One region of the Novosphingobium sp. NPDC080210 genome, then DNA from elsewhere that is predicted to be linked to it. Evidence: predicted binding sites of a transcription regulator. Region 1 holds the regulator's gene; the other holds the start of a gene.
What was found. The regulator LexA, encoded in region 1, represses DNA repair genes until DNA is damaged. The targets are predictions, from matches to a motif close to GTTCCNCNCTTGTTCT.
Positions count from the first base shown of each region.

Region 2: ACQKOE_RS06090 (ribonucleoside-diphosphate reductase subunit alpha) is a predicted target of LexA. The motif match lies at 5,638-5,653, and genes of this name have one in related genera.

Region 1 covers NZ_JBNNWL010000001.1:473,656-489,512, forward strand. The annotation lists gene ACQKOE_RS02290 (ATPase) at 1-2,133, opposite strand, end outside; gene ACQKOE_RS02295 (Hpt domain-containing protein) at 2,204-2,506, shown strand; gene ACQKOE_RS02300 (hypothetical protein) at 2,609-3,796, shown strand; gene ACQKOE_RS02305 (hypothetical protein) at 3,820-4,767, shown strand; gene ACQKOE_RS02310 (sensor histidine kinase) at 4,774-6,189, shown strand; gene ACQKOE_RS02315 (citrate synthase) at 6,295-7,578, opposite strand; gene gltX (glutamate--tRNA ligase) at 7,592-9,031, opposite strand; gene ACQKOE_RS02325 (DUF4131 domain-containing protein) at 9,060-9,923, shown strand; gene ACQKOE_RS02330 (ComEC/Rec2 family competence protein) at 9,905-11,296, shown strand; gene lexA (transcriptional repressor LexA) at 11,290-11,982, opposite strand; gene moaC (cyclic pyranopterin monophosphate synthase MoaC) at 12,104-12,577, opposite strand; gene trpC (indole-3-glycerol phosphate synthase TrpC) at 12,638-13,426, opposite strand; gene trpD (anthranilate phosphoribosyltransferase) at 13,754-14,713, opposite strand; gene ACQKOE_RS02355 (anthranilate synthase component II) at 14,710-15,300, opposite strand; gene pip (prolyl aminopeptidase) at 15,484-15,857, opposite strand, start outside.
Region 2 covers NZ_JBNNWL010000002.1:27,826-43,682, reverse strand. The annotation lists gene tldD (metalloprotease TldD) at 1-507, opposite strand, end outside; gene ACQKOE_RS06125 (zinc-finger domain-containing protein) at 527-760, opposite strand; gene ACQKOE_RS06120 (DUF4402 domain-containing protein) at 800-1,393, opposite strand; gene ACQKOE_RS06115 (ABC transporter ATP-binding protein) at 1,520-2,461, shown strand; gene ACQKOE_RS06110 (endonuclease domain-containing protein) at 2,513-2,905, shown strand; gene nadB (L-aspartate oxidase) at 2,905-4,479, shown strand; gene ACQKOE_RS06100 (hypothetical protein) at 4,549-4,761, opposite strand; gene ACQKOE_RS06095 (GlsB/YeaQ/YmgE family stress response membrane protein) at 4,922-5,182, opposite strand; gene ACQKOE_RS06090 (ribonucleoside-diphosphate reductase subunit alpha) at 5,785-7,812, shown strand; gene ACQKOE_RS06085 (PepSY domain-containing protein) at 7,951-8,340, shown strand; gene ACQKOE_RS06080 (DUF2171 domain-containing protein) at 8,427-8,963, opposite strand; gene ACQKOE_RS06075 (ribonucleotide-diphosphate reductase subunit beta) at 9,175-10,233, shown strand; gene ACQKOE_RS06070 (DUF1294 domain-containing protein) at 10,267-10,557, shown strand; gene ACQKOE_RS06065 (DUF1330 domain-containing protein) at 10,636-10,923, shown strand; gene ACQKOE_RS06060 (hypothetical protein) at 10,937-11,281, opposite strand; gene ACQKOE_RS06055 (hypothetical protein) at 11,340-11,675, opposite strand; gene wecB (non-hydrolyzing UDP-N-acetylglucosamine 2-epimerase) at 11,770-12,909, opposite strand; gene ACQKOE_RS06045 (GDP-mannose 4,6-dehydratase) at 12,998-13,996, shown strand; gene dcd (dCTP deaminase) at 14,036-14,590, shown strand; gene ACQKOE_RS06035 (acyl-CoA dehydrogenase family protein) at 14,720-15,857, shown strand, end outside.

The DNA of each region.
Region 1 (15,857 bases):
GCTGGCGGCACTGGCGGCTGCCTGTTCAAGCTGACCCGCTACTTCCTGCGCGCGTTCACGTATGGCCTTGTCGATAGCGAGGGTGCTTTCGTCGCCCAGCCGGGCGGCAACTTCGGAGATGGCGCCAGCGCTCATCGTTCCGATGTTCGTCACGGCATCCCGGGCTGAGCGGTCAAGCTCTTCAATCGCCTGCTTGAGCTGGCCTTGGGCCTGCTCGGCGATGGCCAGGCTTTCGCTGCGCACCTTTTCGAGCGAGGCGGTCAGCTCTGCAAAGGTTCCGGCCTGGCGCGCTCCGTCCGCGTCCAGCTGAGAGGACAGCTTTTCGATCCGGGAGATGGCGGTCTGAAGCTCGCTGCTCCCGCGCGCGATATGACCCGCTACCCGATCACCGCTCAACTCTGCTTCGCCGAGCGTCTGCTTCAAGGCGGTCACCCGGCTTTCAACCTCGGCAAGCTTTGCTTCACTAACACCCATCGCGCGGGGCAGGTCGGTGGACGAATGCTGGACACTGGCCTGGATCAGCTCCAGCAAGCGCACGCTGCCATCGGTCAGGTCCGCAATCGCCGCGTCGGTTCCCTGGAGCGCTTCGCGGCTTGAGGCGAGGTTATGGCCGAGCGTCTCGAGGCTCTTGCCAATCCGGTCTTCCGCCTCGCCGCCCAAGGCGGTGACTTCGTCCAGGCGGCGGGCCAGGACTTCGAACTGCTGCGCCACGGTTTCGCTCTGCGCGACAAGCTGACGGCCATGCTGATCCTGCGCGGCGCGGCGTTCATCAATCTGGAGGTCCAGCGATTCCAGCTGGCCGGTCAGCTGCGCGATAAACTGGGCGTGGCGCTGTTCGAAGGCGGCCTGGCGGCGCTCCAGCTCGTCGGCAAACAGGCGGTCCCGTTCGGCCATGCGGCTGTCCAGTACAGCCGCTTCATTGGCCAGATCGGTCAGGCGATTGCGGGCAGAGGTCATCGCCTTTTCGTCGATTTCGGTGACCCGCGCGATGGCGCCGGTCAGGTCTTCTTCAAGCTGGACAATGGCGATCTTCCACGATTGCAGGGCCGTGCTTTCTCCATCGCGCAGGGAGCGGACCAGCGCGCTGCTTTCGTCGCGAATGGCGGTCAGGCGTGCGCGCAGCGAAGTCAGGCTTTCGGATTCCTGCACGTCGAGGATCTTGCGGGCGTCTTCCAGTTCATCGGACAAGGCCGTGGCCCGACTGCGGATTGCGGCCAGGGCTTCGATTTCATGCGTTTCAAGCTGGGTGCGGAATTCCGCCCCGCGTTCTTCCAGAGCCGAAAAGCGACGATCGATCATTTCGCCCAGTTCGTCCGTCCGCCGGGTGAATTCGGCAAGCGTATCGTCAACCACGCGGCTCAGGCTGGCGACCTGGCGTTCGCTGGCCTTGCCGAATTCGTTGAGGCGGTTGAGGCCCGCAACCAGATCGTCGATCTGGGCATTGGCCGTGCGGCCGGCGGTGCCGATGTTGTTGGTCACGTCCTTTGCCGAACTGGCGATGACCGGCAGGTGACCGCGCAACGATTCCATGTTTTCCAGCGCGGCGGCGCTGACCGTCTGGATCGAATCCAGCCGGTTGCCATTGTCGGAAATCAGGGTCGACAGGCGTTCCGCATGTTCGGACAGCCGCTCGGTAGCGACGCGGCCCAGCGATTCGATATCGCGCGCCTGCGAGGCGATGAATTCCCGCGCCAGGCTGAGTTCGCGGTTCACGACCGACAGGCGTTCTTCCAGCCTCGCCGATTCCACGCTGAGCAAATGGGCCGTACGGCCAAAGCGCAAGGCCTCGCGGCGGCTGTTGCGCATGGCGACCAGCCAGGCTACCGCCACCAGCAGAACCGGAACCGCCCAATCGCGCAGCCAGCCCGTCCATTGCTGCAAGGAGGCGCCCGCCTGCATTTCGGCCAGGTTGGCGAGGATGAACAGCACGGTCCATGCGGCAACGGCGGAAAAAGTCAGGGTTACCGCAGCGATTGCTCCCCACGAACGGCCTGCCGGAGCGATTTCCTCATCTGCATCGGGTAGCTGATAATCTTCGGCAGGCGCTTCGATGGCTTCGATCACGGCTTCGGGAGAGGGCGCGCCTTCCGGCTCGCCAGCGTCGATCGCAACAATGCGCGTCCTGCGGGTCATGGTCCTGCGTTTACCATGTTAGCCGGAAGGATAAACCCCAGTTTAACCTTTCCCCGATTAGCGTCGGCCGATGGCCTATGAAGCAGGATCACTGGACGCGACCATCGCTCTGGCAGCAGGGCAGGATGCCGCGCTGTTCACGGAACTGCGCAATGCTTTCGGTGAGAGTGCGGCCCGCCAACTGGACCTGATGAAGCGCGCCCGCTGCGATGCGAACTGGCACATGGCGGCCTTGCGCCTGAAAGGTCTGGCCGCTTCATTCCATGCCGAGGCGTTGATGAACCTGGCTGACGAGGCCTTGGATGGCGCACCTGGCGATCCCCTGGTCCTGCGCCGCATCGGCAGTTTTCTGGAAGAATTCGCAGCAGCTTAGCCGCCAGCGGACAGGGATTGCTTGGCACTGGCGCAATAGTCCATTAGACAACGCGCACCCCCAAAAGTGCGGAGAAAGACGCTGCGCGTTGCCGTTCTGACAATGCTTGAACCGATGGCTGCGGGCAGTTCGTCCGCGCGGGCGTTTCTGCGGATCGGTGGGCTTACGGTCGCGCGCCAGCAGGCAACGCTGGCGCTGCAACTGGGGTGTGAGCGGATTATTTGCATAGCGCCTGGGCTTTCTCCGGAACTGAGCGATTTGCAGCAGCAGATCGAGGCGGGCGGGGCGCAGTTCCACCTGATTTCCCATGCGCGCGCCCTGGTCGGGCTGGTCAGCGCAGTGGACGAGGTCCTGGTCCTGGCCGACGGTCTGTTTGCCACCAATTCCGCAGCCCATGCGCTGCTGGAAGAAGGACAGGCCGTGCTGGTCCAGCCGATCGAGCAAGGCCTGGCCGCCGGTTTCGAGCGGATTGACCTGAACCACGCCTTTGGCGGTGCCATGCGCTTGCCCGGCCGCCTCGTTGAGCGCCTGGCCGAATTGCCGGCGGATTGCGATGCGACTTCGGCCCTGCTGCGGATCGCGCTGCAAGCCGGAGTGCGGCAGAAAGCCATTCCGCAGCCGGATCAGGCGCGCCTGTTCTGGACCCTCGTTCGCAGCGAGGAACAGGCCCACGCGCTGGAACCGCAATGGATCCGCCAACGCACGCGCGGAGAGGGCGGGTTGAGCCTGTCAGGCGGGCTCGCGCTTCTGGCCGTGCGCAGTTTCGGACCGGCGATGCTGCACGCCGGAAGCGGCGCGAGAGTGCTGGTGCTTGCGGCTGCCGTCCTGTCGCTGCTCGCCCTAGGCGCTGGCTGGCTAGGCTTTGCGGCGCTGGGCTTGGGCTTCGTTGCGTTGGGCTGGATCGTGCGGGAATCCGCCGCCATGATCGCCCGCATCGAATTCGAGCAGGACCCGTTGGCAAGGGGGTTCGACGCAAAGGAGATCTATGGCTGGCTGCTCGACGTGCTGATCGTCATCCTGGCCGCTTTCGGATCTGAACCTGGCCAGGGACAGGATCTGGGCGCGCGGCTGTTCGCGCCTTTCATGCTCGTTGCTCTCCTCAGGATCGTGCCGCGACTTCTTCCGGGGAGCTGGTCGGCGTGGTTCCACGACCGGGGCTTGATCGCCTTGCTGCTGGCCGGCTCGATCCTGGCCGGACTGGGCGGCGCAACTGCAATGATCGCGTCCAGCCTGATTGCCCTAGGTGTAATCCTCCTGCCTCTTGGGCAATCGCGGCTAACGCGGCATTAACCAACTTGGTCTAGGTCGGCGCAATGACCGAAGGATTCACTCGGGCCTCCAGTCCCGTTGCAGCAGAGGACGCGCTGCGGCAGGATCTGGCGCGCGGCGATGCCGTGATTGAATCGGTCGGGCCGGTCCTGCGGCATCTGCTGTCCAGTGAGGACCATTCGGTTTTCCGCGACGAGATCGTAGCCGCGACACGCGGAATGCTGACTGACCTGACGCGCCAGTTGCTTGAAGGTTTGGCGGCAGAAGGAAATCCCACGGACCAGAATGCGGAGTTGTCAGCCGCTTTGGTTGAGCGCCTTGTCGGTGAGCCGGAGCTGCTGGTCCACGTCCACGCCCTTGCGCTCGAAGTGCAGCTGGCCTTGCGCCTTGAAGCGCGCCTGGGGCTTGATCCGGTGGTCTCGCCTCTGTTGCAGGCTCTTCTGGCCTCAAGCGATGAACACGTGTCGGCCTTGGCCATGGGGCTGGTCGCCGCCCAGGCGCGGTTTGTGCAGAACCAGCGGCGGATGCAGCTTCCGCTGGGGGAGCTGCCGGGCGATCTGCTGCACCGGGTCCTGATTGCATTCCGCGATGTGGTTTCTGGCCAGGATACTGCGGAACGTTGCGAAGCTGCGGTTCGCTCCGCCTTTGACGAGAGCCGCAGCAGGCTTGGTCTCCTCTCGCGCCTCGTTACGGGGATGGGGGGAGGGGCGACTGCCGGGCTTTCGCTGGGCCATGCCGGGGGCGCGATATTCCTGACCGCGCTTTCCCAGGCTTCCGGCGAGGAGCGGGAGAAAGTGGCTCTGATCGTCAGCCAGGAACAATTGACCCGGCTCGCGCTTGCCCTGCGCGCTGCTGGCATCAACCCCGACGGGATCGTCCAGCAGCTTGAGATCCTGCAACCCGACGCGCGGCTGCAAGCTTACCTTGAACACCTTGGCACCGATCAGGCCGCAACTTTGCTGGCCCAGTCGGCCCTGAACAGGCTAGGGTGATCGCCCATGGCCGCACATCCTCCCCCCCTGGCGCAAGGCCGCAGCGATGCCGCAGGTCATCTGGTCAACGCCAGTGAGCGCTTGTCAGAGCTTCAGTTCGAATGCGGCGGAGAGCTTCCCGGGGTGATTGCCATTCCGGCGCTGCGCGAACTGGAAACGAAGGCGCGGACCTTCGGGCTGAAGCTTGCCCGGACCATCCGCGCGAGCAATGGGCGCGACGCAATCACGGCCTGGGTTGAGATCGAGCCTGATGCGGACGGCGGAACGAACATGCGGTTTGCGTCATGGCAGTCCGCGCCGCTCCCACCCGAGGACACCGCGCAAATTGCCGAGCATCGCGCCGCAATCGACCGCACGCTCGCCGAACTGGTGGCGCGGCTCGACCGGCGGCAATGCCTGCTTTCGGTCGATTGCGAAGCTGCTGACTTGGCTGAACTGTGCAGCGCGATGAAGGGGGGACTGGGACGGCCCTGGACCGATTTCGTTTCGGTTGACGGTGCCAACCATCACCAGCCGATGCACTGGCGCCTGCTTGATGGGGCGAGCCTGACCATTCCCGGATCGCAGCGCAAGTGGCGCGCCACGCTCTTACCCCAGCAAGTGCCGGGGCGCGATCCGGCGGGGTTCGAACTCTGCCTTACCGCCGATGTTCCCTTGGCACGGCCGCAACTGCACGAGGCCGAAGTCGCCGCGCCCCGCAACAGCCAGGGCTTGGTCGGGCGGAATGTCGCTCCTGTCCTGCGCCAGCCGATCTCGCGGATCATTGCCAATGCCGAGACGATCCGGACTCGCCTGGCCGGCCCGATTGCGGACGAATACAGCCAGTATGCGGCTGACATTGCCGCAGCCGGGCAGCACTTGCTTGCCCTTGTGGAGGATCTGTCCGATCTTGAAGTGGTGGAATCGGAGGATTTCAACACGGCGCCGGACCGGATCGACCTTGCGCAGGTAGCGCAGCAGGCGGCCAGCATCCTGGCTGGACGGGCGCAGGAAAAGGGCATCGCGATCGACGCGCCCCGCCAAGGGGAGAGCCTGGCGGCCATCGCGGAATCGCGCCGCGTTCTGCAAATCCTGCTCAATCTGGTGGGCAATGCGATCCGCTACTCTCCGGAAAATTCTCACATCTGGATCCGCCTCGAAGACGAAGGCGCACGCGCTCGGGTTATCGTTGCCGATCAAGGCCCCGGTCTGTCGCACGAGCAGCAGGTCAAGGTGTTCGACAAGTTCGAGCGGCTTGGTCGCAGCGGGGAAGATGGCGGGTCAGGCCTTGGCCTCTACATTTCGCGCCGCCTCGCACGGGCCATGGGCGGAGATCTTACGGTGGAGAGCGCGCCGGGGCAGGGGGCGCGGTTCGTGCTGGATATTCCGGCGGACCTTTCGGCCCAGACGCCTGCCGCAGCAAAAGCGTACCGTCTCGACTAACGAAAAAAGCGGGCGCAATGGCCCGCTTTTCCCTTTTATCAGATTTGCCGCCACCGTTCCGGCCCTGCATCACCGGGAAGCAGGGTGCCGAAAGCGGGCGCGCGATCAGCGCTTGTCGAGCGGTACGTAATCGCGCTGCGTCGGGCCGGTGTAGAGCTGGCGCGGACGGCCGATCTTCTGGCCTGGATCGCTGATCATTTCGTTCCACTGCGCAACCCAGCCGACGGTGCGGGCCAGGGCGAACAGCACGGTGAACATGGTGGTCGGGAAACCGATCGCCGAAAGGATGATGCCCGAATAGAAGTCCACGTTCGGGAACAGCTTCTTTTCCACGAAGTAGGGATCGTTCAGGGCGATCTCTTCCAGGCGCAGCGCGGTTTCGAACAGCGGATCGTTGACCTTCAGCGCGTCGAACACTTCGCGCACGGTCTTCTGCATGACGGTCGCGCGCGGGTCGTAGTTCTTGTAGACGCGGTGACCGAAGCCCATCAGGCGGAACGGATCGTTCTTGTCCTTGGCGCGCTCGATATAGTGCGGGATCTTGTCCGGCGTGCCGATTTCCTTGAGCATGTTGAGCGCGGCTTCGTTCGCGCCGCCGTGGGCAGGACCCCACAGGCAGGCAATACCGGCAGCGATGCAGGCAAAGGGATTGGCGCCCGACGAGCCGGCCAGACGGACGGTGCTGGTCGATGCGTTCTGTTCATGGTCGGCATGAAGGATGAAGATGCGGTCCATGGCCTTTTCGACTGCCGGGATCACTTCGTATTCTTCAGCCGGCACGCCGAAGGTCATGCGCAGGAAGTTGCCGGTGTAGGACAGGTTGTTGTCCGGATAGAGGAACGGCTGCCCCACCGAATACTTGTAGGCCATGGCCGCGATGGTCGGCATCTTGGCGATCAGGCGGTGGCTGGCGATCTTGCGCTGCACCGGATCCGAAATGTCGGTGGAATCGTGGTAGAACGCCGAAAGCGCGCCGACTACGCCGCACATCACGGCCATCGGGTGTGCATCGCGGCGGAAGCCGCTGTAGAAGCTGGTCAGCTGTTCATGCACCATGGTGTGGCGGGTGATGGTATTGGTGAACTGGTCAAGTTCAGCCTTGCTGGGCAGTTCGCCGTTCAGCAGCAGGTAGCTGACTTCCATGAAGCTGGAATGTTCCGCCAGCTGGCCGATCGGATAGCCGCGGTGCAGCAGGACGCCTTCGTCACCGTCGATATAGGTCAGCGCGCTTTCGCACGATGCCGTCGAGGTGAAGCCCGGGTCATAGGTGAACATGCCCGTCTGGCCATAGAGCTTGCGGATGTCGATGACATCCGGCCCGACGCTGCCCGAAAGGACGGGATATTCCGTTTCGCCAGAACCGGCGCCGAGTTTAACCGTATTGCCCACCTTAGCTACCTCCTCAAACTTTGCCTGCATCGACCGAGGCCTGGGCACCGATCCGGGCCAGACTTTCTTCCCGGCCGAGCAGGACCAGAACGTCAAAAATACCTGGGGAAGTCGTTTGCCCGGTTAGCGCGGCCCGAAGGGGTTGCGCAAGCTTTCCGAGTCCAAGCCCAAGTTCTTCGGCCATAGCCTTCAAACTTGCCTCAAGCGTGTCAATTGCCCATTCGTCCAATGCCGCGATCCGGGCGTGGATGCTGCCGAGCAGCGCGCGGGCATCGTCGGTCAGCAGTGCCTGGGCCTTTTCCTCGATCGCCAGCGGACGCTCGGCAAAGAGGAAGGCGGAACTGGCAGCCAGTTCGTTCACGTCCTTGGCACGGACCTTCAGCACCGGCATGGCCTGGGTCAGCAGGTTCAGGTCGACATCAGCCGTCAGCTTCGCGGCGACCAGCTCTGCCAGCCGCGCATCGTCAGCCTCGCGCAGGTAGTGCGCGTTCAGGTTGAGCAGCTTGGCCAGGTCGAACCGCGACGGGCTCTTGCCGACATGGGCGATATCGAACCATTCAACCGCCTGATCGCGGCTGATGATCTCGTCATCGCCGTGGCCCCAGCCGAGACGCAGCAGATAGTTGAACAGCGCTTCAGGCAGTACGCCCATCTCGTCGCGATAGGCATCGACGCCCAGCGCGCCGTGACGCTTGGAAAGCTTGGCCCCGTCGTGGCCATGGATCAGCGGAACATGGCCATAGGCCGGTTCGGGCCAGCCCATCGCGCGGATAATCGCCAGCTGGCGGAATGCGTTGTTAAGGTGGTCGTCGCCGCGGATCACGTGGGTTACGCCCATGTCATGGTCGTCCACCACGACGGCCAGCATATAGGTCGGCGTACCGTCCGAACGGAGCAGGACGAAATCGTCAAGCTCCGCGTTCTGCACCGCGACGCGGCCCTGGACGAGGTCTTCGATGACCGTCTCGCCTTCGCGCGGGGCCTTGATGCGGACCACGAAGGGTTGATTTGTCGGAGCCGTCGCCGGGTCTGCATCGCGCCATTCGCTGTCAATGCGGAACGTGCGCCGCTCTGCCTGGGCCGCTTCGCGCCGGGCCTGGAGCTCTTCCTGCGTCAGGTAGCAGCGATAGGCATGGCCATTGGCCAGCAGTTCGTTCGCGACTGCGGCATGGCGGTCGGAGCGGGCGAACTGGAAGGTCGCGGGCTCATCGCCGCCCAGGCCGAGCCACTCCAATCCATCGAAAATCGCTTCAATGGCGGAATCGGTGGAACGGGCGCGGTCCGTATCTTCAATCCGCAGCAGGTACTTCCCGCCATGGTGGCGTGCAAACAGCCAGTTGAACAGGGCCGTGCGGGCCCCGCCGATGTGCAGGTAGCCCGTGGGCGAGGGGGCAAACCGCGTAACGACGCCGCGGGGTTCGCCCGTTGCCGCCATGACGCTATCACTTGCCATCAATCGTCCCTTCCTGTCATCTACTGCCATGGGTCGCGAAACTTTGCCGCAGGTGCCTATGGGCAGCGATGCGGCGCATACCGCTGCACTGCAACATGGCCCTTGGCGCATGACTCGCGACTTGTCCAGCGGGCTTGAGCAGGTTGAACGATTCCTTGTCCGGTCGCGGTTCGACCTTGCGCCCTGGGGCCTTGTGGCGCTGATTGCAGGGATCGCCAGCTGGTTCATCACGCCCAGCGCCTGGCACTGGGGGGCGGTCATTGGCGCGGGCCTTGGCATCGCCCTGGCCGCAATCGGATTCTTCCGGGCGGACGGACGCTATCCGTACCTGCGCCGGTCGCTGGCGGTCGTGGGCATTGCCGTGGCTCTCGGCTGCGCTCTGGTCTGGATCAAGGCAGAACTTGTTGGGGCAAGGCCGATTGCGCGGCCCATTGCCGCGACGCTGGAAGCGACCGTGCTGGACCGCGAAGACCAACCGGCGGAGCAGCGCGTGCGCCTGATCCTGGCGACCCGCGAACCGGGCGGTGCAAGAGCGATCAAGGTGCGGCTGAACCTGCCACTGGATGAGGCGAAGGGTTCGATTGAAAAAGGCGCGCGGCTCCGCCTTCGGGCGCGGTTAGTCCCGCCGCCTGCGCCGATGCTGCCGGGTGGCTATGACTTTTCCCGCACCGCCTGGTTTGCCGGATCGCCGCCACAGGCAGCGTGCTTGGCCCGGTGGAAGTCCTCCAGCCAGGAGAGCGCGGCCCCATCGCAGCGGCGCAGCGGCAGCTTTCTGGGCACGTCCGGGCCAATCTGGACGGTTCTGCCGGGACCATTGCCGCCGCTTTGGCCAGCGGCGATCGCGGGGCCATTGCTGAAGCGGATGACCAGGCGATGCGCGACGCCGGGCTGACGCACCTGCTGTCAGTCAGCGGGCTACATGTCAGCGCAGTCGTGGCGGCAGGCTACTTCGTGGCGATCCGCCTGCTGGCGCTATGGCCCTGGCTGGCCTTGCGGGTGCGCTTGCCCCTTGTCGCCGCCGGGACAGGAGCGTTGGTCGGGATTGGCTATACCTTGCTGACCGGCGCGGAACTGCCGACGATTCGGTCCTGCATCGGGGCCGTGTTGGTCCTCGCCGCCCTCGCCATGGGCCGCGATCCCTTGTCGATGCGGATGGTCACCATCGCCGGTTTTCTGGTCGTCCTGTTCTGGCCTGAAGCCGTCGTCGGGCCGAGTTTCCAGATGAGCTTTGCAGCGGTAATCGCCATCGTTGCCTTGCATGGATCTGTGGGCATGCGGTCCTTCAATGCTCCGCGTGAGGAAGGCTGGCTGGCGAAAGGAGCGCGTAACCTGTTCGGCCTGCTGATTACGGGCGTGGTGATTGAACTGGCCCTGATGCCGATTGTCCTGTTCCATTTTCACCGCGCCGGGGTTTACGGAGCGCTGGCCAACGTCGTCGCGATCCCGCTGACGACATTGGCTTCGATGCCGCTGATTGCCCTCGCACTGCTGTTCGATCTGGTGGGGATCGGTGCGCCGTTCTGGTGGCTGGCGGGCAAGTCGCTGGAACTGCTGCTGGCTCTGGCGCACTGGGTTGCGGCCATGCCCGGTGCAGTCACGGCCATGCCGGGCATGGGGAGGGGCGCGTTTGCCCTGTTCGTGGCGGGCGGCTTGTGGCTAGCACTCTGGCAAAGCCGGATCCGCTTGCTGGGTTTGGTCCCCGTCGCGGCCGGACTGATCTTGCTGAGCCAGGTGAGAACCCCGGACTTGCTGGTCTCCAGCGACGGAAAACATGTCGGGATTACACGCGTGGCAGGCGAAGATCTGCTGGTGCTGCGCGACAGCAGAAGTGGATACACCCGCGACAACCTGCTCGAAAGTGCGGGCATGAGCGGTGCGACGAGGACGATTGCGGAATGGCCCGGAGCCAATTGCAATGCTGATTTCTGCGCGCTGAAGCTGGAACGCAGGGGCAGATCGTGGCGTTTGCTGATCGGGCGGGGGACGGATTTTGTTCCGGAACGCGCACTCGCTGCCGCCTGCGACCGGGCCGATATCGTCATCGCCGGACGATACTTGCCGGGATCGTGCCGCCCGCGCTGGTTAAAGGTGGACCGGCGTATGCTCGATCAAACCGGAGGGCTGAAAATCGACTTGGTCCAGCAGAAGCTCGCCACCGTCGCTGAGGACCAGGGTCAGCATGGCTGGTGGAAGCCGAGGCAGGCCAACCAGCCATCTGCAAAAGCGCTGCCGGCCGAGGAGGCAAGCAGCGCCCCGGATCAGTGATAGCGGCGCAGCAATCCGGCCAGCTTGCCCTGGACCACCACTTCGCGCGGATCATAGATCTGCGGTTCATAGGCCGCATTGGCGGGATCGAGCCTGACGCGGCCATTCTCGCGGCGCAGGTATTTCAGCGTTGCTTCCTCGCCGCGCACCAGGGCTACGACAATTTCGCCATCGCGTGCCGTATCGGTGCGGCGGATCAGGGCATAGTCACCGTCCAGAATGCCCGCTTCGATCATCGAATCGCCGGAAACTTCCAGGGCGTAATGATCGCCCGCGCCCAGCAGGGCTGCCGGGACTGGCAGGGTGGCCGACGTTTCCATCGCCTCAATCGGGACGCCCGCCGCAATCCGGCCGTGCAGGGGAATTTCGATCACGTCATTGGCCGGAGCAGGGCGCGCTTCGGGCGGACGAATCACGGCAGCTGCCGCGCTGTTGCTGTTCGCCGCGCGAGCCGGAGCCTTGGTCGTTACGTCATCGGGCTGACGCAGCACTTCCAGCGCCCGGGCCCGATTGGGCAGGCGGCGGATGAACCCGCGTTCTTCCAGGGCGGAAATCAGCCGGTGAACCCCGGACTTTGACTTGAGGTCCAGAGCCTCCTTCATTTCCTCAAACGAGGGGGAGACGCCGCTTTCTTCAAGACGGGCCTGGATGAAGCGGATCAATTCGTGCTGCTTGCGAGTCAGCATGCCGGCATCACTCCGTTGGAATCGGTCCGGAACGGGAATGTTCCTGCACCGTTCAGTGAACGAATGAGGAACAAGTAAGCAACCTTTCGGAACGAGTCAAGCAGTTACGCCTTCCGAACAATCAATCCTCTGCGCGCCAGTCTCCGGACTTCCCGCCGCGCTTTTCGATCAGGCGCATGCCGGAAATGACCATGCCTTTGTCGACCGCCTTGGCCATGTCGTAAATGGTGAGGAGCGCCACCGAGGCGGCGGTGAGCGCTTCCATTTCCACACCGGTCTTGCCGGATAGCGAGGCGCTGGCGGTCACGCGCACGGCGCTCTCTTCAAAGGCGAAGTCCACTGTTGCCGCGTCGAGCGAGAGGGGGTGGCACAGCGGGATCAGGTCGGCGGTTTTCTTGGCGGCCATGATGCCGGCGATGCGCGCCGCAGCCAGAACGTCGCCCTTGGGAACCGCGCCATCACGGATTGCGGTAAGCGCCTGAGCGGACATGGTGATCCGGCCCTCGGCAATGGCCACGCGGCGCGTTTCTGACTTGGCGCCGACATCGACCATGCGCGCCTTGCCCTGTTCGTCGAGGTGGGTCAGCTCGCTCATCGTTCCTCCGTCGATCGGTCTGACCGTCTTGTTGCAGCTTTCGGCGCCAGTGGACAGGCGCTATCCGTTGAGCAAGGTGCGGGTCGCGGCTTCAACGTCATCTTGCCGCATCAGGCTTTCGCCGACCAGGAACGTGCGGATGCCGGACTTTTCCAGGCGGAGCAGGTCGGCATGGCCGTTGATCCCGCTCTCGCTGACCAGCAAGGTGCCCGCCGGGGCGAGGGGGGCGAGGCGTTCGCTGTTGGCCACGTCAGTCACGAACCGTTTGAGGTCGCGGTTGTTGACGCCGATCAGGCGGCTGCTCAGACGAGCGGCGCGTTCCATTTCGGCCTCGTCGTGCACTTCGACCAGAACGTCCATGCCGAGTTCCTTCGCAGCCGCTTCGATCTCAGCCATTTGGGCGTCGTCGAGGGCGGCGACGATGATCAGGATCGCATCGGCGCCGATGGCGCGGGCCTCAGCCACTTGCCAGGGGTCGACCATGAAATCCTTGCGCAGGACCGGCAGGTCGCAGGCCGCGCGGGCGGCGACCAGGTAATCCTCATGCCCCTGGAAATAGGGCGCATCGGTCAGGATCGAGAGACAGGCCGCGCCGCCGGCCTGATAGGCTCGGGCGTGAGCGGGCGGATCGAAGTCGGGGCGGATCAGGCCCTTGGACGGGCTGGCCTTCTTGATCTCGGCAATCAAGGCGAAGCCGGTCTCGGCCTTTCGGCGCAAGGCAGCTTCAAACCCGCGCGGGGCGGTTTGCTGCGCGGCCTTGGCGTCGAGGTCGGACCAGGAGGCCAGCGGCTTGCGGGCGGCAACTTCTTCGCGCTTGGTGGCGCAGATTTCTGCTAGTTTGTCGGTCATCTCGGGGGCGCTCTAGCTTGGATTTTCGGGCGGTGTCGAGTTTTGTTTGATTCTCACACGAAGGCACGAAGACACGAAGGCGTTTCAGCCGAAACGTTGCGTAGGAATAATCTCACGCAAAGGCGCGAAGGCGCCAAGGTGTTGCGCTGGTCGCCGAAGGCGTTTGCCTCTCAATGGTTGCGGCAAATTCTACGTCCGTATTTCACACGGCTTCGCCGAATGTCCGGCATCTTAGCGTCTTTGCGGCTTTGCGTGATTATCCAATAAAAGGACGATCCCCGAAAGAAGCTCTTCGTGCCTTCGTGTCTTCGTGTGAGTCCCAAAAACTCACCGAACCATGTCGATCCAGCAAGCGAGCAGCGCCTTGGCCAAGCCTTTATCGAGAGCTTCGGCCGCCTCTTCAACGCCTTCCAGCCAGTCCTCGACCTGTCCCGCCACCAGCAAGGCGGCTGCGGAGTTGAGCAGGACCGCAGTGCGATAGGCGCCTTGTTCGCCCATCAGCACCCGCTTTAGTGCCTCTGCGTTATAGGCCGCGTCACCCCCGCGCAGTTCTTCCAGTGGATAGGGTGCAAGGCCCGCATCGTCAGGCGAAATTTCCGCTGGCAGGGGCGGCAAGCCTATTGTGGCGAGATAGCTGGGACCAGCGACGGAAAGCTCGTCCAGCCCTTCTGCACCGGAGACGATCATCGCCGCTTCGGTGTCGAGCAGCTGCATCGCGTCGCGGTAAAGCGCGATCAGGTCCGGTCTGGCCACGCCGATCAGCTGGCGGCGGACACCAGCAGGATTGGCCAGGGGGCCAAGCAGGTTGAAGATCGTGCGGCGGCCCAGCGCCTTGCGGATCGGAGCAACGCGGGCGAGGGCCGGGTGGTGGGTCTGCGCAAAGAGGAAGGCAATGCCCAGGTCGGGCAGGGTCTGCTCTGCCAGTTCCGAGGCCCGCGCGATGTTCAGGCCGACGGCTTCCAGCGTATCGGCTCCACCCGCGAGGCTGGAGGCGGCGCGGTTGCCGTGCTTGGCCACCGGTACCCCGCAGGCCGCCACGACCAGCGCCACGGCAGTCGAGACGTTCACACTGTGCTGGCCATCGCCGCCCGTGCCGCAAACGTCGATCGCGCCTTCGGGTGCCGAAACGCGCTTCATCCGCGCCTTCATCGCCCGGACGGCACCAGCGATTTCCTCCGCCGTTTCGCCGCGCTCGGCGATTTCAACCAGGGTCGCGGCGATCTCCTCATCCGGCACGAGGCCGTCGAGGATCCGTCCGAACAGGTCTTCCGATTCTGCGAGATTCACGCGACTGCCTTTGGTTCCAGTCCTGCCATGCGCAGGAAATTGGCCAGCATGGCGTGGCCGTGTTCGGTGGCGATGGATTCGGGGTGGAACTGCACGCCGTGGATCGGCAGATCCTGATGGCGGAAGCCCATGACGTGGCCATCGTCAGACTTGCAGTTGACGACCAGCCCTTCCGGAACGTCGTCCACGATCAGCGAGTGATAGCGAGTGGCCATGAAGGGCGAGGGGAGGCCGGCGAAAATGCCCGTGCCGTCGTGCGTGACCGGGCTGGTCTTGCCATGCATCAACCCGCCGCGAACGACCTGGCCGCCGAAATGCTGGCCGATGGACTGGTGTCCCAGGCAGACCCCCAGCAGCGGCAGGCGCGCATTGGCGCAAGCTGCCACCAGGTCCAGGCTGATCCCCGCCTCGTTGGGCGTGCAGGGACCGGGCGAAATCAGAAAGCCCTTCGCGCCGCTGGTTACGGCCTCAGCCGCGGAGATCGCATCATTGCGGACCACTTCCACCTTGGCGCCCAATTCCATCAGGTAATGGACCAGGTTCCAGGTGAAGCTGTCGTAATTGTCGATGACAAGGATGTCGGCCATGGACAGGCCCATAGGCGGCTGTGCGGCGTTTTGCCAGTCACACTTGGCATGATCGTAAAAGCCAGTCCGTTCGTGCTGAGGAGGAGCCGAAATCGAAGATTGAGGAGCCGTCTCGAAGCACTCCGCGCAGCCCTTCGAGACGCCTTTCAGCTTTCAGCTTCAAGGCTCCTCAGGGCGAACGGGTCAGGATAGCGGCACCGCAAACCTGTCGGCGGCGCGGACCAGACCGTCGGTAATGCCGGGTTCGGTGAACAGGTGCCCACCATCGGGGACGATTTGCAGGTCCACTTCCGGCCAGGCCTGTTTGAGCGCCCAGGCGGCAGCGGGCGGGGTGCAGCAATCGTGGCGGCCCTGGACAATGACCCCCGGAATGCCGCGCAGCTTGCCCGCGTCGCGGATAAGCTGGTCCGGCTCCAGCCAGCAGTTGTGGCGGAAATAATGGTTCTCGATCCGGGCAACGGCCAGCGACTTGCGGTCAGCCTCCGGTCCGGACTCGTGAGGCTGGGGCAAGAGGGTCACGGTAGTGTCCTCCCACTGGCTCCACACCCGCGCGGCGG
Region 2 (15,857 bases), on a different contig from region 1:
AAAGCCATCGGCGCGGACGATTTCGACCACCGACCAGCTCGCGGCAAGGCTGGCCGAAACCTGCACCACGCGGGGATCGCGGGCGCGGGCGGCGGCGTCGATCATTTCCAGCAGCTTGACCTTGTCGGCAAAGGCCACGGCGTCGAGCGGCGAAGCGTCGGTATAGAGGTGGCGGTTGTTACGGCGCGGCGGCGGCGCGGGCTGGCCCTTGGCCGGGTCGAGCAGCTGCAAGGTCTGTCCGGCGCGGCGGATCGCCTCTTCGCTGATCTCGTTGGCGTGGGCAAAGCCGGTCATCTCGCCCGAAACGCCGCGCAGGCCGAACCCGGCATCGCGCGAGTAATCTGCGGTTTTCAGGCGGCCATCGTCAAAGGCGAAAGTCTCGCTGGCGATGAACTGCATGTACAGCTCGCCATCGTCGCAGCGCGACAGGGCTTCAGCCGTCAGCGCCTGGGCGCGGGCCGGATCGAGTTGGCGATAAAGCAGCGAACGGGGATCGGTCGGGGTCATGCCCACCGATATAGGACGTTCAGATGCTGGCGCCAGAGGCGATGTCGGGAAGCTTGCCCTGATCGGCGCCGTCAGCCGGACCGCCCTTGAGCACGAAGCGCTTGTCGCAATAGCCGCAATCGACATAGCCGTGCTCGTCGATTTCCAGATAGACGCGCGGGTGGCCCAGCGCCGCGCCGCCCCGGATTCCGGTGGCGCCATCGCAGGAAACGCGGGTGGTGGTGACGGTGACGGTTTCGGGCGGGTTGATCATGGAATGCGCCCCTAGCAAAGCGCGCGCCCTATTTCCAGCCTACTGGTACTGCACCGTGACCGGAAAAGTGCCGGTATATTGCCCGGGCCTCTGCCCAGCCGCCACGTTGAGCCGTCCGCCCAGCCGGAAAGTGAAGATGCCGCTGTTCGACGTGATCTGATAGCGCGGCGCTCCGCCGGCCCCGTTGCCGTTTCCGCCGCCGCCCAGGAAGATGAGGTCCGGCGAGGCGCCCAACGTGATCGTATCGGCAACCATGGTCGATCCGGCCGGACCGGTCAGGCTGACAGTGCCGGGGATCTGGATTCGCACGGTAAGGCGCCGCGCGCCCTGTCCGGCAAACTGGCCAAAGCCGCAGCCCCCGGCGGACCTAACCCCGCCACTCGCCGAGCAGGCTCCGGTGTTGGCATCGACGGTAATGGTCCCGGCGCTGGCACTGGCGGCGATGCGTCCGAATTGCAGGTCCTGGACCTTGACCAGCCCCAGAGGCTCGACAATCACGGCCTGTGCGGTGCCGGTCGCCGTCTGGGCTGCTGCCGGTCCTGCGCCCAGGCCGGGACTTGCCAATGCCACGGCCACGCCCAGGCAGCACCATGCCGCGCCAGCACGCGTAAAGGACAAGGAACCCCGGTTCATACCACCAACCCTGACTGCTTTCGGTGAAATTACCTTGCAGCAGCATGGTTAAATTGACGTTACGAAGGATCGGAACATCGCGAATCCACCTTTACGGGTGGATTGGCCAGCCGCTAAGCGGTGCGCATGGAAACTCCCGCAATCCGCATCCGCGACCTGCAAAAGGTCTATGCCCCGGCTGGTTCGGCTCCGGCCAAGCACGCGCTGAAGGGCGTCAGCTTCGACGTGCCGCAAGGGCAGATCTTCGGCCTGCTGGGTCCGAACGGCGCGGGCAAGTCCACGCTCATCAACATCCTTGCCGGGCTGGTGATGAAGACCGGCGGCACGGCGGACATCTGGGGCTTTGACATCGACTCCGACAGCCGCAATGCCAAGCGATCGATCGGGATCGTCCCGCAGGAAGTGGTGTTCGACCCCTTCTTCACCCCGTTCGAAGTGCTGGAGAACCAGGCAGGCCTCTACGGCGTGCCCAAGGCGGCGCGGCGCAGCATGGAATTGCTGGGTCAGGTCCACCTGGCCGACAAGCACAATGCCTATGCCCGGACCCTGTCGGGCGGGATGAAGCGCCGCCTGCTGATCGCCAAGGCGCTGGTCCACATGCCGCCGGTGATCGTGCTGGACGAGCCTACCGCCGGGGTCGACGTGGAACTGCGCCGCCAGCTGTGGGACCTTGTCAGCGAACTCAACGCCGGGGGCGTCACCGTGGTCCTGACCACGCACTACCTCGAAGAGGCCGAGGAACTGTGCGACCGGATCGCGATCATCAACCACGGCCAGCTGATCGCCAACAAGCCGACCCGCGAACTGATCGCCATGGGCCGGGAAAAGGTCGTGGTCGTCACGCTCGACCAGGAAATCGGCCAGTGCCCCGAACACCCCGCCTTCCACAAGTGCGAGAAAGTGGGCGAGCACACGCTGGAGATCACCTACGACATGGACCGCACCAACGCAGGCGAAGTCCTGTCGCTGGTCCAGGCCATGGGCCTGAACATCGTCGACGTCACTACGCGCGAGGCGGATCTTGAGGACGTGTTCGTCAGCCTGACCAGCTCGGCCCAGGCGGCGTGATATCTTCGGACAATCCCCCTCCCGCTTGCGGGAGGGGTTAGGGGTGGGCCAATGGAGGGCACCGGCAAATTCCGCGTTCGCAACACCGCTAGAGCACGCGAACTACGCCATGCCGCCACGCCTGCAGAGCGCCTTCTGTGGACCTATCTGGCCAGATCGCAACTGGGCGCTAAATTCAGCCGGCAGATGCCGGTGGAGGCTTTCTTTGCGGACTTCCTTTGCCGGGAAAGAAAGTTGATTATCGAGCTTGATGGACATTCGCACGATGTCCAACCCGAGCGGGACATCTATCGGGATCGCATACTGGAAGAAGCGGGGTACCGAGTGCTGCACTTTACAAATTCCGAAGTGCTGGGGAACGTGGAAGGGGTGATCTTGTCCATACAGCTTGCGCTCCAGGAACCGCCCACCCCCAACCCCTCCCGCAAGCGGGAGGGGAGCTGATGACCTACGACGTGATCATCGTCGGCTCCGGGGCGGCTGGCCTGACTGCGGCGCTGGCTCTCGCGGACCGGCTGAAAGTGCTGGTCCTGGCCAAGGGCGAACTGACCGGCGGATCGACGGCCTGGGCGCAGGGCGGGATTGCCGCCGTGCTGGACGTTGGCGACACGTTCGAGAACCATATCCATGATACCATGGTTGCCGGCGCCGGCCTCAACCGGCGCGAAACGGTGGAGTTCGTGATCGAGCGCGCGCCTCATGCGATCCAGCGGCTGGTCGAACTGGGCGTGCCTTTCAACACCGACGGCGAGCGGCTGCACCTGACGCGTGAGGGCGGGCATTCGCACCGCCGCATCGTTCACGTGGCCGATGCCACCGGCTGGGCGGTCCAGTCGGCCTTGCTCAAGGCGGCGGAGGACCACCCCAACGTCACCCTGCTGCCGAACCGCGCCTGCATCGACCTGATCACGGGCCGTCATGAAGAGCGCTATTCCGGATCTGGCCGGGTCTGGGGCGTCTATGCCCTGAACGAAGTAACCGGCACGGTCGAAGCTCACACCGCCCGCGCGACCATTCTGGCCACCGGCGGCGCGGGGCGCGTTTACCAGTTCAGCACGGCTCCGCGCGGCGCGACCGGGGACGGCATCGCCATGGCCTGGCGCGCAGGAGCGCGGGTCGGCAACATGGAAATGATGCAGTTCCACCCGACCTGCCTCTACAATCTCGACGTCAAGAACTTCCTGATTACCGAAGCGGTCCGGGGCGAAGGCGGGCGCTTGCTCAACCCGCGCACCGGGCACCGCTATATGCCGGACTATGACAGCCGCGAGGAACTGGCCCCGCGAGACATCGTGGCCCGCGCCAACGATAGCGAGATCAAGCGCGACGGTCTGGACTACGTTCACCTCGACATCAGCCACCAGCCGCCCGAATTCGTTCGCGAGCATTTCCCGAACATCTACGAAAAGCTGCTGGGCCTGGGCATCGACATGACCCGCCAGCCGATCCCGGTCGTGCCAGCACAGCACTATACCTGCGGCGGCGTGCTGATCGACCTGGCCGGGCGGACCGACCTGCCGGGGCTCTATGCGGCGGGCGAATGCACCGAAAGCGGCCTGCACGGCGCGAACCGCCTCGCCTCCAACTCCCTGCTCGAATGCTTCGTGTTCGGCGAGGCCGCGGCGGCGGACATTCTGGAGCGGTGGGATAGCTTCGATGCGCCGCCGCCAGTCCGCGCCTGGGACGAAAGCCGCGTCACCGATTCCGACGAAGAAGTGATCATCAAGCAGAACTGGACCGAAATCCGCCGGTTCATGTGGAACTATGTCGGGATCGTGCGCACGACCAAGCGGCTGGAACGCGCCGCGCACCGGATCAAGCTGCTGAGCGAGGAAGTGGAGGACTATTACGGCCACTTCCGCGTCTCGACCGACCTGATCGAACTGCGCAACCTGCTGCAATGCGCCGACCTGATCGTGCGGTCGGCGCTTGCCCGCAAGGAGAGCCGGGGCCTGCACTTCACGCTGGACTATCCGGAACTGCTGGACGAAGCGCGCGATACGGTGCTGGTGCCCTAGGCAGGTGCAAGAAAGGCCGCTTCCCGGAAGAAGCGGCCTTGCTGTTGCCGGGGTGAACCGGCGGGCAGTTTACTGGCGTTCGCGCTGCGAACCTCCACCCTGCTGCTTGTCCTTCTGCATGCCGCCGCCCTGCTGGTTGCCGGACTGGCCGCCCTGCTGCTGCTGATTGGAACCACCCTGGCCACCCTTGTCGCCCTGGTTGTTCTGGTTGTTCTGCGAACCGCCCTGTTGGGCCTGGCGTTCACGTTCGTTCTGATTCTGGTTCTGGTTTTGATTAGCCATGTTCAAACTCCTCTGCGTCAGCCCGCTGCGTGGCGGACACAGGGACAACCCCACTGCTACAGGCAGAGTTCCGCAGTTTCGACCGGTTGAGGCTGATGTAGGACGAGGGCAGACCGGGGCTAACCCAGGCTATGACCTACGCGCTGCGGCGGGTTGGTGCTTAGAAACCCCAGCCCAGCATGCGGCCGATCCAGATCAGCAGCATGGCACCCAGGATGGAGCCCAGGCATCCCGCGCGGCTGAACCCTTCGCGCACGCCTTCACCCGTGCTCCAGCTGCTGAACAGGCCGACGACAAGCGCGCCGCCCACCCCCAGCAGGCTGGTCATGAACCAGCCCATCTCGACCGCGCCGGGGTAGAACCAGCGGGCAAAGGCACCGACCACAAGCCCGGATATGAGAGCGCCGATCAGGTTGAACATGGCAGGTCAGACTCCGCTGGTTACGGGTTCGAGATAAGGGCTTTCCCTGGCCCTGCAAGGGCTTCGCCAATTGCGCTGCGGCGGGCAATTTGCGCAACAAGATTTCCGCGTCCGATTCTATCCTTGTCAACGTTCCAGACCGTCGTTTGCACGGACAAATTTTTTTGCAATTCCGCTTTTGACTCTTGCACTGCAAGCGAGTGGCGGATTTCCCGCGCGTCGCTGCACCGCGCGATGTCCACACCTTCATTACTATCCCCAGCCGGGTAGTTAGTATCGGATTTACCCTCTTGCGCCCGAATCTGGTTCGGGCACTATAGATAGTGGTCCGATGTCTGGGGGGACCTACTAGACCTAGTTTCATTACTTAGCGCGCGATTCCGCGCAGCGGGGGCTGATTCCGGGTTTGGGCAGGACTTCAGACAGGAAAACCGGGGACGAAACGAGAGCAGGTTTTTCTCGTTTTGTTCTCCTCGTTCGGATAGGATCGGCAGGCGCCGCCCGATTCGAACGAAATGGAATATCAGGGCGGGGCAATTCCCCCGCAGCGACAGGATTGACGGGGGCGACACGTGGATTTCAGGAACGGAGACGAGCCGAGCATGGCCGAAGTTGAAGCAGCGCTGGCAGAAGGCACCCCTTCGGGCGAGGCAATGGCCAAGTCGGCTCCGGCCGCAAGCAAGGAGGCGGGGAACACCCCGGCACTGGGTATGACCGAGAAGAGCGATGCCGGCAGCGAAGCGCTGGTGGAAAAGCTGGGTGTCGAGGCCATGGCCGGAGCTCTGGCGGCAGCCACTGCCAAGCCTGCCGACGACAGCAAGGCGATCCACGAACGCCGCTTTGCCATCGAAGTCGATCACGCCCGCGATGCCCTGCTGACCGATTTCGGCAAGGAAACGCTGGACGACCGCTACCTCCTGCCCGGTGAGCGCTATCAGGACCTGTTCGCCCGCGTCGCCGCTGCCTATGCGGATGACCAGGACCACGCCCAGCGCCTCTATGACTACATCAGCCGCCTGTGGTTCATGCCCGCCACTCCGGTGCTGTCGAACGGCGGGACCAATCGCGGCCTGCCGATCTCGTGCTATCTCAACTCGGTGTCCGACAGCCTGGAAGGCATCGTCAACACCTGGAACGAGAACGTCTGGCTCGCCTCGCGCGGCGGCGGCATCGGCACCTATTGGGGCAATGTGCGCGGGATTGGCGAACCGGTCGGCCTGAACGGCAAGACCAGCGGGATCATTCCCTTCGTCCGCGTGATGGACAGCCTGACCCTGGCGATTTCGCAAGGCTCGCTGCGGCGCGGTTCGGCAGCGTGCTATCTCGATGTCAGCCACCCGGAGATTGAGGAGTTCCTCGAAATCCGCAAGCCGTCGGGCGACTTCAACCGCAAGGCGCTGAACCTGCACCACGGCGTGCTGCTGACCGACGAATTCATGGAAGCCGTGCGCGATGGCACCGAATTCCATCTGCGCAGCCCCAAGGACGGCTCGGTCCGTGCGACGGTCGACGCGCGCAGCCTGTTCCAGAAGCTGGTGGAAACCCGCCTGGCAACCGGTGAGCCCTACATCGTCTTCTCGGATACGGTGAACCGCATGATGCCCAAGCATCACCGCGATCTGGGCCTGAAGGTTTCGACTTCGAATCTCTGCTCGGAAATCACCCTGCCGACCGGCGTCGACCACCTCGGCAACGATCGCACCGCCGTGTGCTGCCTGTCCTCGCTCAACCTGGAAACCTGGGAAGAGTGGAACAAGGACGAGCGCTTCGTCGAAGACGTGCTGCGCTTCCTCGACAACGTCCTGCAGGACTACATCGACCGGGCGCCCGCCGAAATGGACCGCGCCAAGTATTCGGCCATGCGCGAACGCTCGGTCGGCATGGGCGTGATGGGCTTCCACTCGTACCTGCAGAAGAAGGGCATCGCCTTTGAAAGCGCGATGGCCAAGGCGCTGAACCTCAAGATGTTCAAGCATATCGCGGCCAAGGCGGACGAAGCCAGCCTGCTGCTCGCGCAGGAACGGGGCGCCTGCCCGGACGCTGCCGACATGGGCGTGATGCAGCGCTTCAGTTGCAAGATGGCGATCGCGCCGACCGCGTCGATCAGCATCATCTGCGGCGGCACCAGCGCGTGCATCGAACCGATCCCGGCCAACATCTATACCCACAAGACCCTGTCGGGCAGCTTCGTGGTCGAGAACCCCTATCTCAAGGCGCTGCTTGCGTCGAAGAGCAAGGATTCCACGGCCGTGTGGAACTCGATCCTGGAACAGGGCGGTTCGGTCCAGCACCTCGATTTCCTCTCGCCCGAGGAAAAGGCCGTCTACAAGACCAGCTTCGAAATCGACCAGCGCTGGCTGCTCGAATTCGCGGCGGACCGTACGCCCTATATCGACCAGGCCCAGTCGCTGAACCTCTATATCCCGGCTGACGTGGACAAGTGGGACCTGATGATGCTGCACTTCCAGGCCTGGGAGCGCGGAATCAAGAGCCTGTACTATCTGCGCTCGAAGTCGGTCCAGCGCGCCGGGTTCGCCGGCGGCGTGGAAGCGGACAACACCGCTGATGCGCCCAAGTACGAACTGGCCGCGCAGCAGACCGACTACGAGGAATGCCTGGCCTGCCAGTAATGGCGGCCGGGCCCTCCCGGGGGCAATCGGCAGTGATTGTAGATCACCTTACAAATTGCGACCAATTGCGGCTTGAACTGCGGGGGGCTTCCTGCTTGTTGCGAATCGTTCGCAACGCTTTTCAGGAGAATTCCCCCCATGCGCAAATGGCACCGCTGGCTGTCGGTCACCTTCGGCGTGGTCCTGCTGTGGATCGCAGTGACCGGCATGCTGAGCCAGGTGGTCCCCTTGGTGATCGAAGCGGGTCAGTCCAGCGCGCCAGCCGCAGCTGCACCGGCAAAACCCGCCTTCATCTGCCCGCCGGACTATACCTGCCGGCCCAAGCCGCAGCCGGGCGATCCGCGCGCCCTGATCGGCCTGCTGCATCACCTGCATTCGGGCGAAAGCTTCGGTCCGGTCGGCGTAGCGCTGTTCACCCTGGCGGGCTTTGCCATGGTGTTCTTCGCCTTTTCCGGGATGTGGCTCTATGTCCAGATGTGGCAGAACCGCAAGGAACGCAGCCTGAAACCCGGCTGGTTCTGGAAGTAGCGACAGCCCAAACGCACGGCGCCCCTTCCGCAGGGAAAGGGGCACCGCTCCGCAGGGCTTTCACCCCGCGGTGGGGGAAGGTGCGCTTAGCTGCCGTCGTTGCCCGGAAGCGGACGGGCGCCAGCATGCAGGTGGACCTGGTCGTTCTCGATCCCGGCCACGTCGCTGCACTGGATGTAGTGATGCTGGCCGTCTTCGCTGTCGGCGCGGGTCAGCTTGATGCGTTCGCCGTCGACGGAGTCGACGCGGCCCACCGACTGGCCATCCTCGCCCATAACTTCCATGTGAGTGCGGATCTGGTCGGCGATGCGGCCTTCCGCGCCGCTCTGCCCGGCTCCGAACTGCCCGCCGGACTGTTCGAACTGCTGGGCCTGCCCACTGGCACCGCCCATCGCAGCCTGACGGCCTTCACCGGCCTGGCCCTGTTCGCTGCTCTGGCCCATCGACTGGCCCTGCTGGCCCGCCTGCCCAAAGCCTTCACCGGCCTGGCTGAAGTTCCGGTCGCCGTCCTGCCCGGACTGCCCGAACGACTGCGCACCGTCCTGGCTGCTCTGGTTCTGCTGCCCCATTCCGGTGCCGCTGTGCTGCGAATTGGGCGGGCGGTTGTTTTCGTCCATGGTCATGGGGAATCTCCTGCTGGCGCGGCGCACCGTGCACCCACGCTCGATACCCTACCAACCCTGCGTAATGCCCCGCGTTCCCGCACCTCTGCCCGCTTCGCGCCGGTGCGGGCAGGGGCCGCGCCAAAGCGATTTTCCACCGTTCTTCGCAGTGCTGCCATTCCGGCTGCGCGCCACCACCTTATAGTCTCAGCTTGATTCTCAGGAGCCGTCCATGTCCCTTCTCGAAGCCCGCAAAAGCTACAAGCCGTTCGAATATCCGTGGGCTTATGAGTTCTGGAAGCGCCAGCAGCAGGTCCACTGGATGCCGGAAGAAGTGCCGCTGGGCGAAGACTGCCGCGACTGGGCGCAAAAGCTTTCCGAGCATGAGAAGAACCTGCTGACGCAGATCTTCCGCTTCTTCACCCAGGCCGATGTCGAGGTGCAGAACTGCTATCACGAACATTACGGCCGCGTATTCAAGCCGACCGAAGTGAAGATGATGCTGGCCGCCTTCTCCAACATGGAGACGGTCCACATCGCCGCCTATTCGCACCTGCTCGACACCATCGGCATGCCGGAAACCGAATATTCGGCCTTCCTGGAATACCAGGAAATGGCCGACAAGTGCAGCTACATGCACACCTTCGGGGTCGACAGCGACGAGGACATCGCCCGCACCCTGGCCATGTTCGGCGGCTTTACCGAAGGCATGCAGCTGTTCGCCAGCTTTGCCATGCTGATGAATTTCCCGCGCTTCAACAAGATGAAGGGCATGGGCCAGATCGTGTCGTGGTCGGTCCGCGACGAAAGCCTGCACTGTGAAGGCATCACCCGCCTGTTCCACGCCTTCTGCGCGGAACGCCAGTGCCTGACCAAGGCGGTCAAGGAAGACATCATCGACTGCTGCCAGAAGACGGTGCGCCTGGAAGACGCCTTCATCGACCTGGCCTTTGAAATGGGTCCGGTGCCGGGGATGAGCCCCAAGGAAATCAAGCGCTACATCCGCTACATCGCGGACTGGCGCCTGAGCCAGCTGGGCCTGCCCGCGATCTACATGATCGAGGATCACCCGCTGCCCTGGCTCGCCCCGCTGCTCAACGGGGTGGAGCACGCCAACTTCTTCGAAACCCGCGCGACCGAATATTCAAAGGCCGCGACCAAGGGCAACTGGAACGACGTCTGGTCCAGCTTCGATTCCCGCCGCAAGGCCAAGACCGAAATCAGTGCCGCCAACGAAGCCGGCGACGACGCGCTGGAACCGGGCCTGTTCGGCATCAACGCTGCGGAATAAGGCGTACTTTCGCGCAGTAAGCGGGGGCATGGGATGACCGTGCCCCCGTTTTGCATTGCCGCAGCCCTCGCCGCGATCAACCTCGTGACGCTGGTCCTGTTCGGTATCGACAAGGCCTTGGCGCGTGGTGGTCATCGGCGGGTTCGGGAATCGACGCTGCTGTGGCTGGCGCTGATTGGCGGAACTCCCGGTGCTTACGCAGGGCGGGCGCTGTTCCGGCACAAGACGCGCAAGCAGCCGTTTTCCTCGCGGCTATTGGGCATTGCCGTGTTGCAGGCGGTTGCAATCGGTGCGGTAAGCGCCTGGGTTTTCTTCACGCCCTAGTTCGTTGGGAAGCAGCCTTGCATCCCGGCCAATCCCTCCGCATGATCGCGTCAAACGACATTCAGGAGAGGAAACAACATGAGCGCCTACATCGTCTTCATCAAGGAGCGCGAGCACGACAGCGCCGCCATGGCCGAATATGCGGGCAAGGCCGGAGCGTCGATGGGTGGCCACACGGCCAAGCCGCTGGCCTATTACGGCGCGATCGAAACGCTGGAAGGGCCGGAAGCGGCGGGCTGCGTGATTGTCGAATTCCCGGACATGGACGCCGCCCGCGCCTGGTATCAATCACCCGCCTATCAGGAAGCGCGCAAGTCCCGCTTCCAGGGCGCGGACTACCGGGTGTTCATCACCGCCGGCCTGTAGCCGTTACCCCCGCCTATTCTATCCCGCGGGGGAAGTCGTCTTCCAGCCCCTGCGGGCCGAGGCCGTGTTCGACATCGTCGTCCATCCGCTCGCCGCGATAGGCTCCCATGTCGATCCGACCATCGCGGACCATCTGGTTCATGTGATCGACCACGTCCGGGGTCGAGCCGCTGGCGTCGGCCATGTCCACGCCGCGTGACGGAACGCGCTCGCTTTCCTCGGCATCGGCCAGGGGCGCCCGGCCCAGGGCCTCGTCCGCCAGCGACTGGGCCTGATCGGGCGCGTCATCCTGCGAACGGTTGCGGGCTTCGGGGGCGTCGGAGGAGGAATCGTGATCGGGCGTGCGGTTCTGCGGCATCGGGGGCTCCTGCAAAGGTATGCCCCCTCAACTACCCAGATGGCAGCGCGGTTCCGCGTCAGGCCCGCTGGCCCAGCAGGACCCGGCGAATGTCGCCCTGTTCCCGGTGGAGCAGGATGAGCAGGTATGGCATCAGGAACGTGCCGCCGAGGAAGAACGCCATGATGGCGAGAACCCAGCCCAGCGGGGTCCAGCCGTTGCGCCAACCCGTCCACAGCGCAGAGAGCGCCAGCATGGACAGGAAATCCGCGTTGAACTGGCCCGGCCAATGGCCTGCGGCGATGTCTCCGAAGAATATCGGCAGAAGGCCCAGCCCGTCCCGCCCGATCACGAAAGCGGTATAGACGATCAAGACGGTCCAGGCGGCGATCAGATAGATGCGCAGTGCGTTCATTCGGCCTGCTCCCCCTAGCGGCCGAGCAGAGCGCCCAGCTGCCCCGTCATCATGGCCAGAATGCAACCCAGATCAAGGTCCGGTTTATCGCGGGCTAAGGCAGCTCCCGGGCGATCAGCTCCACGATCCGCCGCGCTGCCTGTCCGTCGCCATAGGGATTGTGCGCGCGGGCCATGCTGGCATGGGCCGCAGGATCGTCCAGCAGCCGCGCGGCTTCGCTGACGATGCGGGCGCTGTCGGTGCCGACCAGCCGCGCGGTTCCGGCGGCAATGCCTTCCGGGCGCTCGGTCGTTTCGCGCAGGACCAGGACCGGCTTGCCCAGCGCGGGTGCCTCTTCCTGGACGCCGCCGCTGTCGGTCAGGATCAAGTCGGATAGGGACAGGAGCCGGACGAAGTGCGGATAGTCGAGCGGCTCGGTCAGCGCGACATTGGCCAGCCGGTCCAGCGCGCGCCGCATGACGGAGCGCACCTGCGGATTGAGGTGCAGCGGAACGATCACCGCCACGTCCTGTCGCAGGGCGAGCGTGCGCAGGGCCTTGGCAATCCCCTCCAGCCCGCCGTCCAGGTTTTCGCGGCGATGGCAGGTAACGGCAAGGATTCGCTTGCTCGCAAACCGTGCGGCCAGAGCGTCCAGCCCGGCGGCCAGCCCTGGCTCCGCCGCGATCCTCTGGCGGACCCAGTGCAGCGCGTCGATCACCGTATTGCCGGCGACATGGACCCGCGGGGCAGGGACATTCTCGGCCAGCAGCGCAGCGCGGTTCGCTTCGGTCGGGGCGAAGTGCAGGCTGGCGATTGCAGCGATGACCTTGCGGTTGACCTCTTCCGGCCAGGGGTGGTGGTTGTCGCCAGAGCGCAGGCCCGCCTCGACATGATCGACCGGAATCTGCCGGTAATAGGCGGCCAGCGCCCCGGCCATGGCCGTCGCCGTATCGCCCTGGACAATCACCCGCGCGGGCCGTTCATGGTCCATGACCCGGCCCAGTCCGATCAGCAGGGCCGCAGTCAGTTCGTCCAGCGACTGGCCTTCGCGCATCAAGCCCAGGTCATGGTCGGGAACCAGCCCGGCGATGTGCAGCACCTGGTCGAGCATCTGGCGGTGCTGGCCCGAAACACAGACCACCGGCGCGAAACGCGGATCGGCGCGCAGGGCGGCGACGACCGGAAACAGCTTGATCGCTTCGGGTCTGGTCCCGAATATGACAAGGAGCTTTTGCGGCGCCGCAGCGTTAGGCATTCAAGAGGGACCCTCATCGCCGGGGGTTTTTGTGCGTGGAACAAGGGCATAGCGCCTATCCACCTAAAATTGTTGGGGAATTTTTGCGATGCGCGTTCTGATCACCGGCGTGGCCGGCTTCATTGGCTCAACCCTGGCCCTGCGGCTGCTGGCGCGCGGCGACAGCGTGGTCGGGATCGACAACCTGAACGACTATTACCAGGTCTCGCTGAAGGAAGACCGGCTGAAGCGGATCAGGGAAGCAGGCGGCAACCGCTTTGCCTTCCACAAGCTGGACTTTGCCGACATGGCGGCGCTGGACGGCGCGCTGCGCGGCGAGGAATTCGACCGGATCGTCCATCTCGGTGCCCAGGCCGGGGTACGTTACAGCCTGGAGAACCCGCAGGCCTATGTCAGCGCCAATCTGGCCGGCCACGTCAACATGCTGGAAATCGCGCGCCATAGGAAGGTGGAGCACATGGTCTATGCCAGCTCCTCCTCGGTCTATGGCGGCAATACGCAGCTGCCCTTCTCGGTCGAGGACCGGGTCGACCACCCGGTCTCGCTCTACGCCGCGACCAAGCGGGCGGACGAATTGATGAGCGAAACCTATGCCCACCTGTTCCGCCTGCCGCTGACCGGCCTGCGTTTCTTCACGGTATATGGGCCGTGGGGCCGCCCGGACATGATGATGTGGATCTTCACCAAGGCGATCCTGGCGGGACAGCCGATCCCGGTGTTCAACAAGGGCGAGATGTACCGCGACTTCACCTATATCGACGACATCGTGTCGGGTGTGATCGCCTGCCTGGACAATCCCCCGGCAGACGACGGCGCGGAAAAGGCGGGCGGCAGCGTCAAGCCACACGCGCTCTACAACATCGGCAACAACCGCAGCGAGCACCTGATGAAAGTGGTCGAGCTTCTGGAGGAATCCTGCGGACGCAAGGCCGAGATCGATTTCCAGCCGATCCAGCCGGGCGACGTTCCGGCCACCTATGCCAATATCGACGCGATCCGCAGCGACCTGGGCTATGAACCGACGACTTCGATCGAGGTCGGTGTCCCCAACTTTGTTCGCTGGTACAGGGAATACCACCGGCTCTGACCTTGTCGAAGGCCGTCAGGTTCGGCAATCAATCGCGCCATGGCGATTCTTTCCGACAAGTGGATCCGCAACGAGGCCCGGCATTCCGGGATGATCGAGCCGTTCGTCGAGCATCAGAAGCGCGACGGGTGCATATCCTATGGCCTGTCGTCCTATGGCTATGACGCGCGGGTGGCGGACGAGTTCAAGATCTTTACCAACGTCCATTCGGCCGTGGTCGATCCGAAGAACTTCGACGACAACAGCTTTGTCGACGTAAAGACCGACGTCTGCATCATTCCGCCCAATTCCTTTGTCCTGGCGCGGACGGTCGAATATTTCCGCATCCCGCGCGACGTGCTGGTGATCTGCCTGGGCAAGAGCACCTATGCCCGTTGCGGCATCATCGTGAACGTCACCCCGCTTGAGCCGGAATGGGAAGGTCACGTCACGCTGGAGTTCTCGAACACCACGCCCCTGCCCGCCAAGATCTATGCCAACGAAGGCGCGTGCCAGTTCCTGTTCCTCAAAGGCGACCAGCCGTGCGAGACGAGCTATGCCGACCGCAGCGGCAAATACATGGGCCAGCGCGGAGTGACCCTGCCCAAGCTTTGATCGCATACGGTCAGCCGCTTTCCTTTTCGTCACCCTGAACTTGTTTCAGGGTCCATCGTTGGGCAAACTCCCCGCCAGCAGGGCAGCACCTGGCAATTCGGCGCTTCGCCGACGGGAGAGAAAGAGACGATGGAAGCACCTTTGTTCGACCAGTGGCGCGCGCGCTCTCCGCATTATGACGAGAGCCACGAGGCGGTCTGCGACACGGTGCGCACTTTCGTCGCGCGGGAAATCACCCCTCATGTCGACAAGTGGGAAGCAGCTGGCGAACTGCCGCGCGACCTGCACCGCAAGGCGGCAGAGGCGGGTATCCTGGGCCTGAACTATCCGGAGGAATTCGGCGGCACCGGCGATGCCTTTACCCTGTTCCACGGACTGGTTCAGACGGAGGAACTGGCCCGCCCCGGCGCGGGCGGCATCTGCGCTTCGCTGATGACCCACGGCATCGGCCTGCCTCCGATCCTGGCCATGGGCAGCGCGGACATGAAGCGCCGGATTGCCCCTGCCGTGCTGGCCGGTGAAAAGCTGATCTGCCTGGGCATTACCGAGCCCGGCGGCGGATCGGACGTCGCCAACCTGCGCACCAAGGCGGAGCGCAAGGGTGCGGCCTATGTGGTGAATGGCGAGAAGACCTATATCACCACCGGGATGCGGGCCGACTATGTGACCCTGGCCGTGCGCACCGGCGGCCCCGGCATCGGCGGCATTTCCCTGCTGCTGGTCGAGCTGGACCGGCCCGGCGTGACCCGCACTCCGCTGGCCAAGATGGGCTGGCACGCCAGCGACACCGCCACGATCCATTTCGACAATGTCGAAGTTCCGGCGGAAAACCTGATCGGTCCGGAAAACGGCGGCTTTGCCGGGATCATGCGCAATTTCAACGGCGAGCGGCTGGGGATGAGCCAGCAGGCCAATGCCTTTGCCCGGATCTGCTTCGAAGACGCGCTGGACTGGGCGCGGCAACGCGAAACCTTTGGCAAGCCGCTGGTGACCAACCAGGTAATCCGCCACAAGCTGGCCGACATGATCCGCCGCATCCAGGCGACCCAGGCCTGGATCGACCAGTGCGCGTGGAACGTGATGCAGGGCAATCCCTTCCCGGGCGATTTCGCGCTGCTCAAGGTCCAGGCCACCCAGACCATGGAATTCTGCGCGCGCGAGGCATGCCAGATCCTGGGCGGGGCCAGCTTCATGCGCGGCAGCCGGGTGGAACGCATCTACCGCGAGGTCCGCGTCATGGCGATCGGGGGCGGCAGCGAAGAGATCA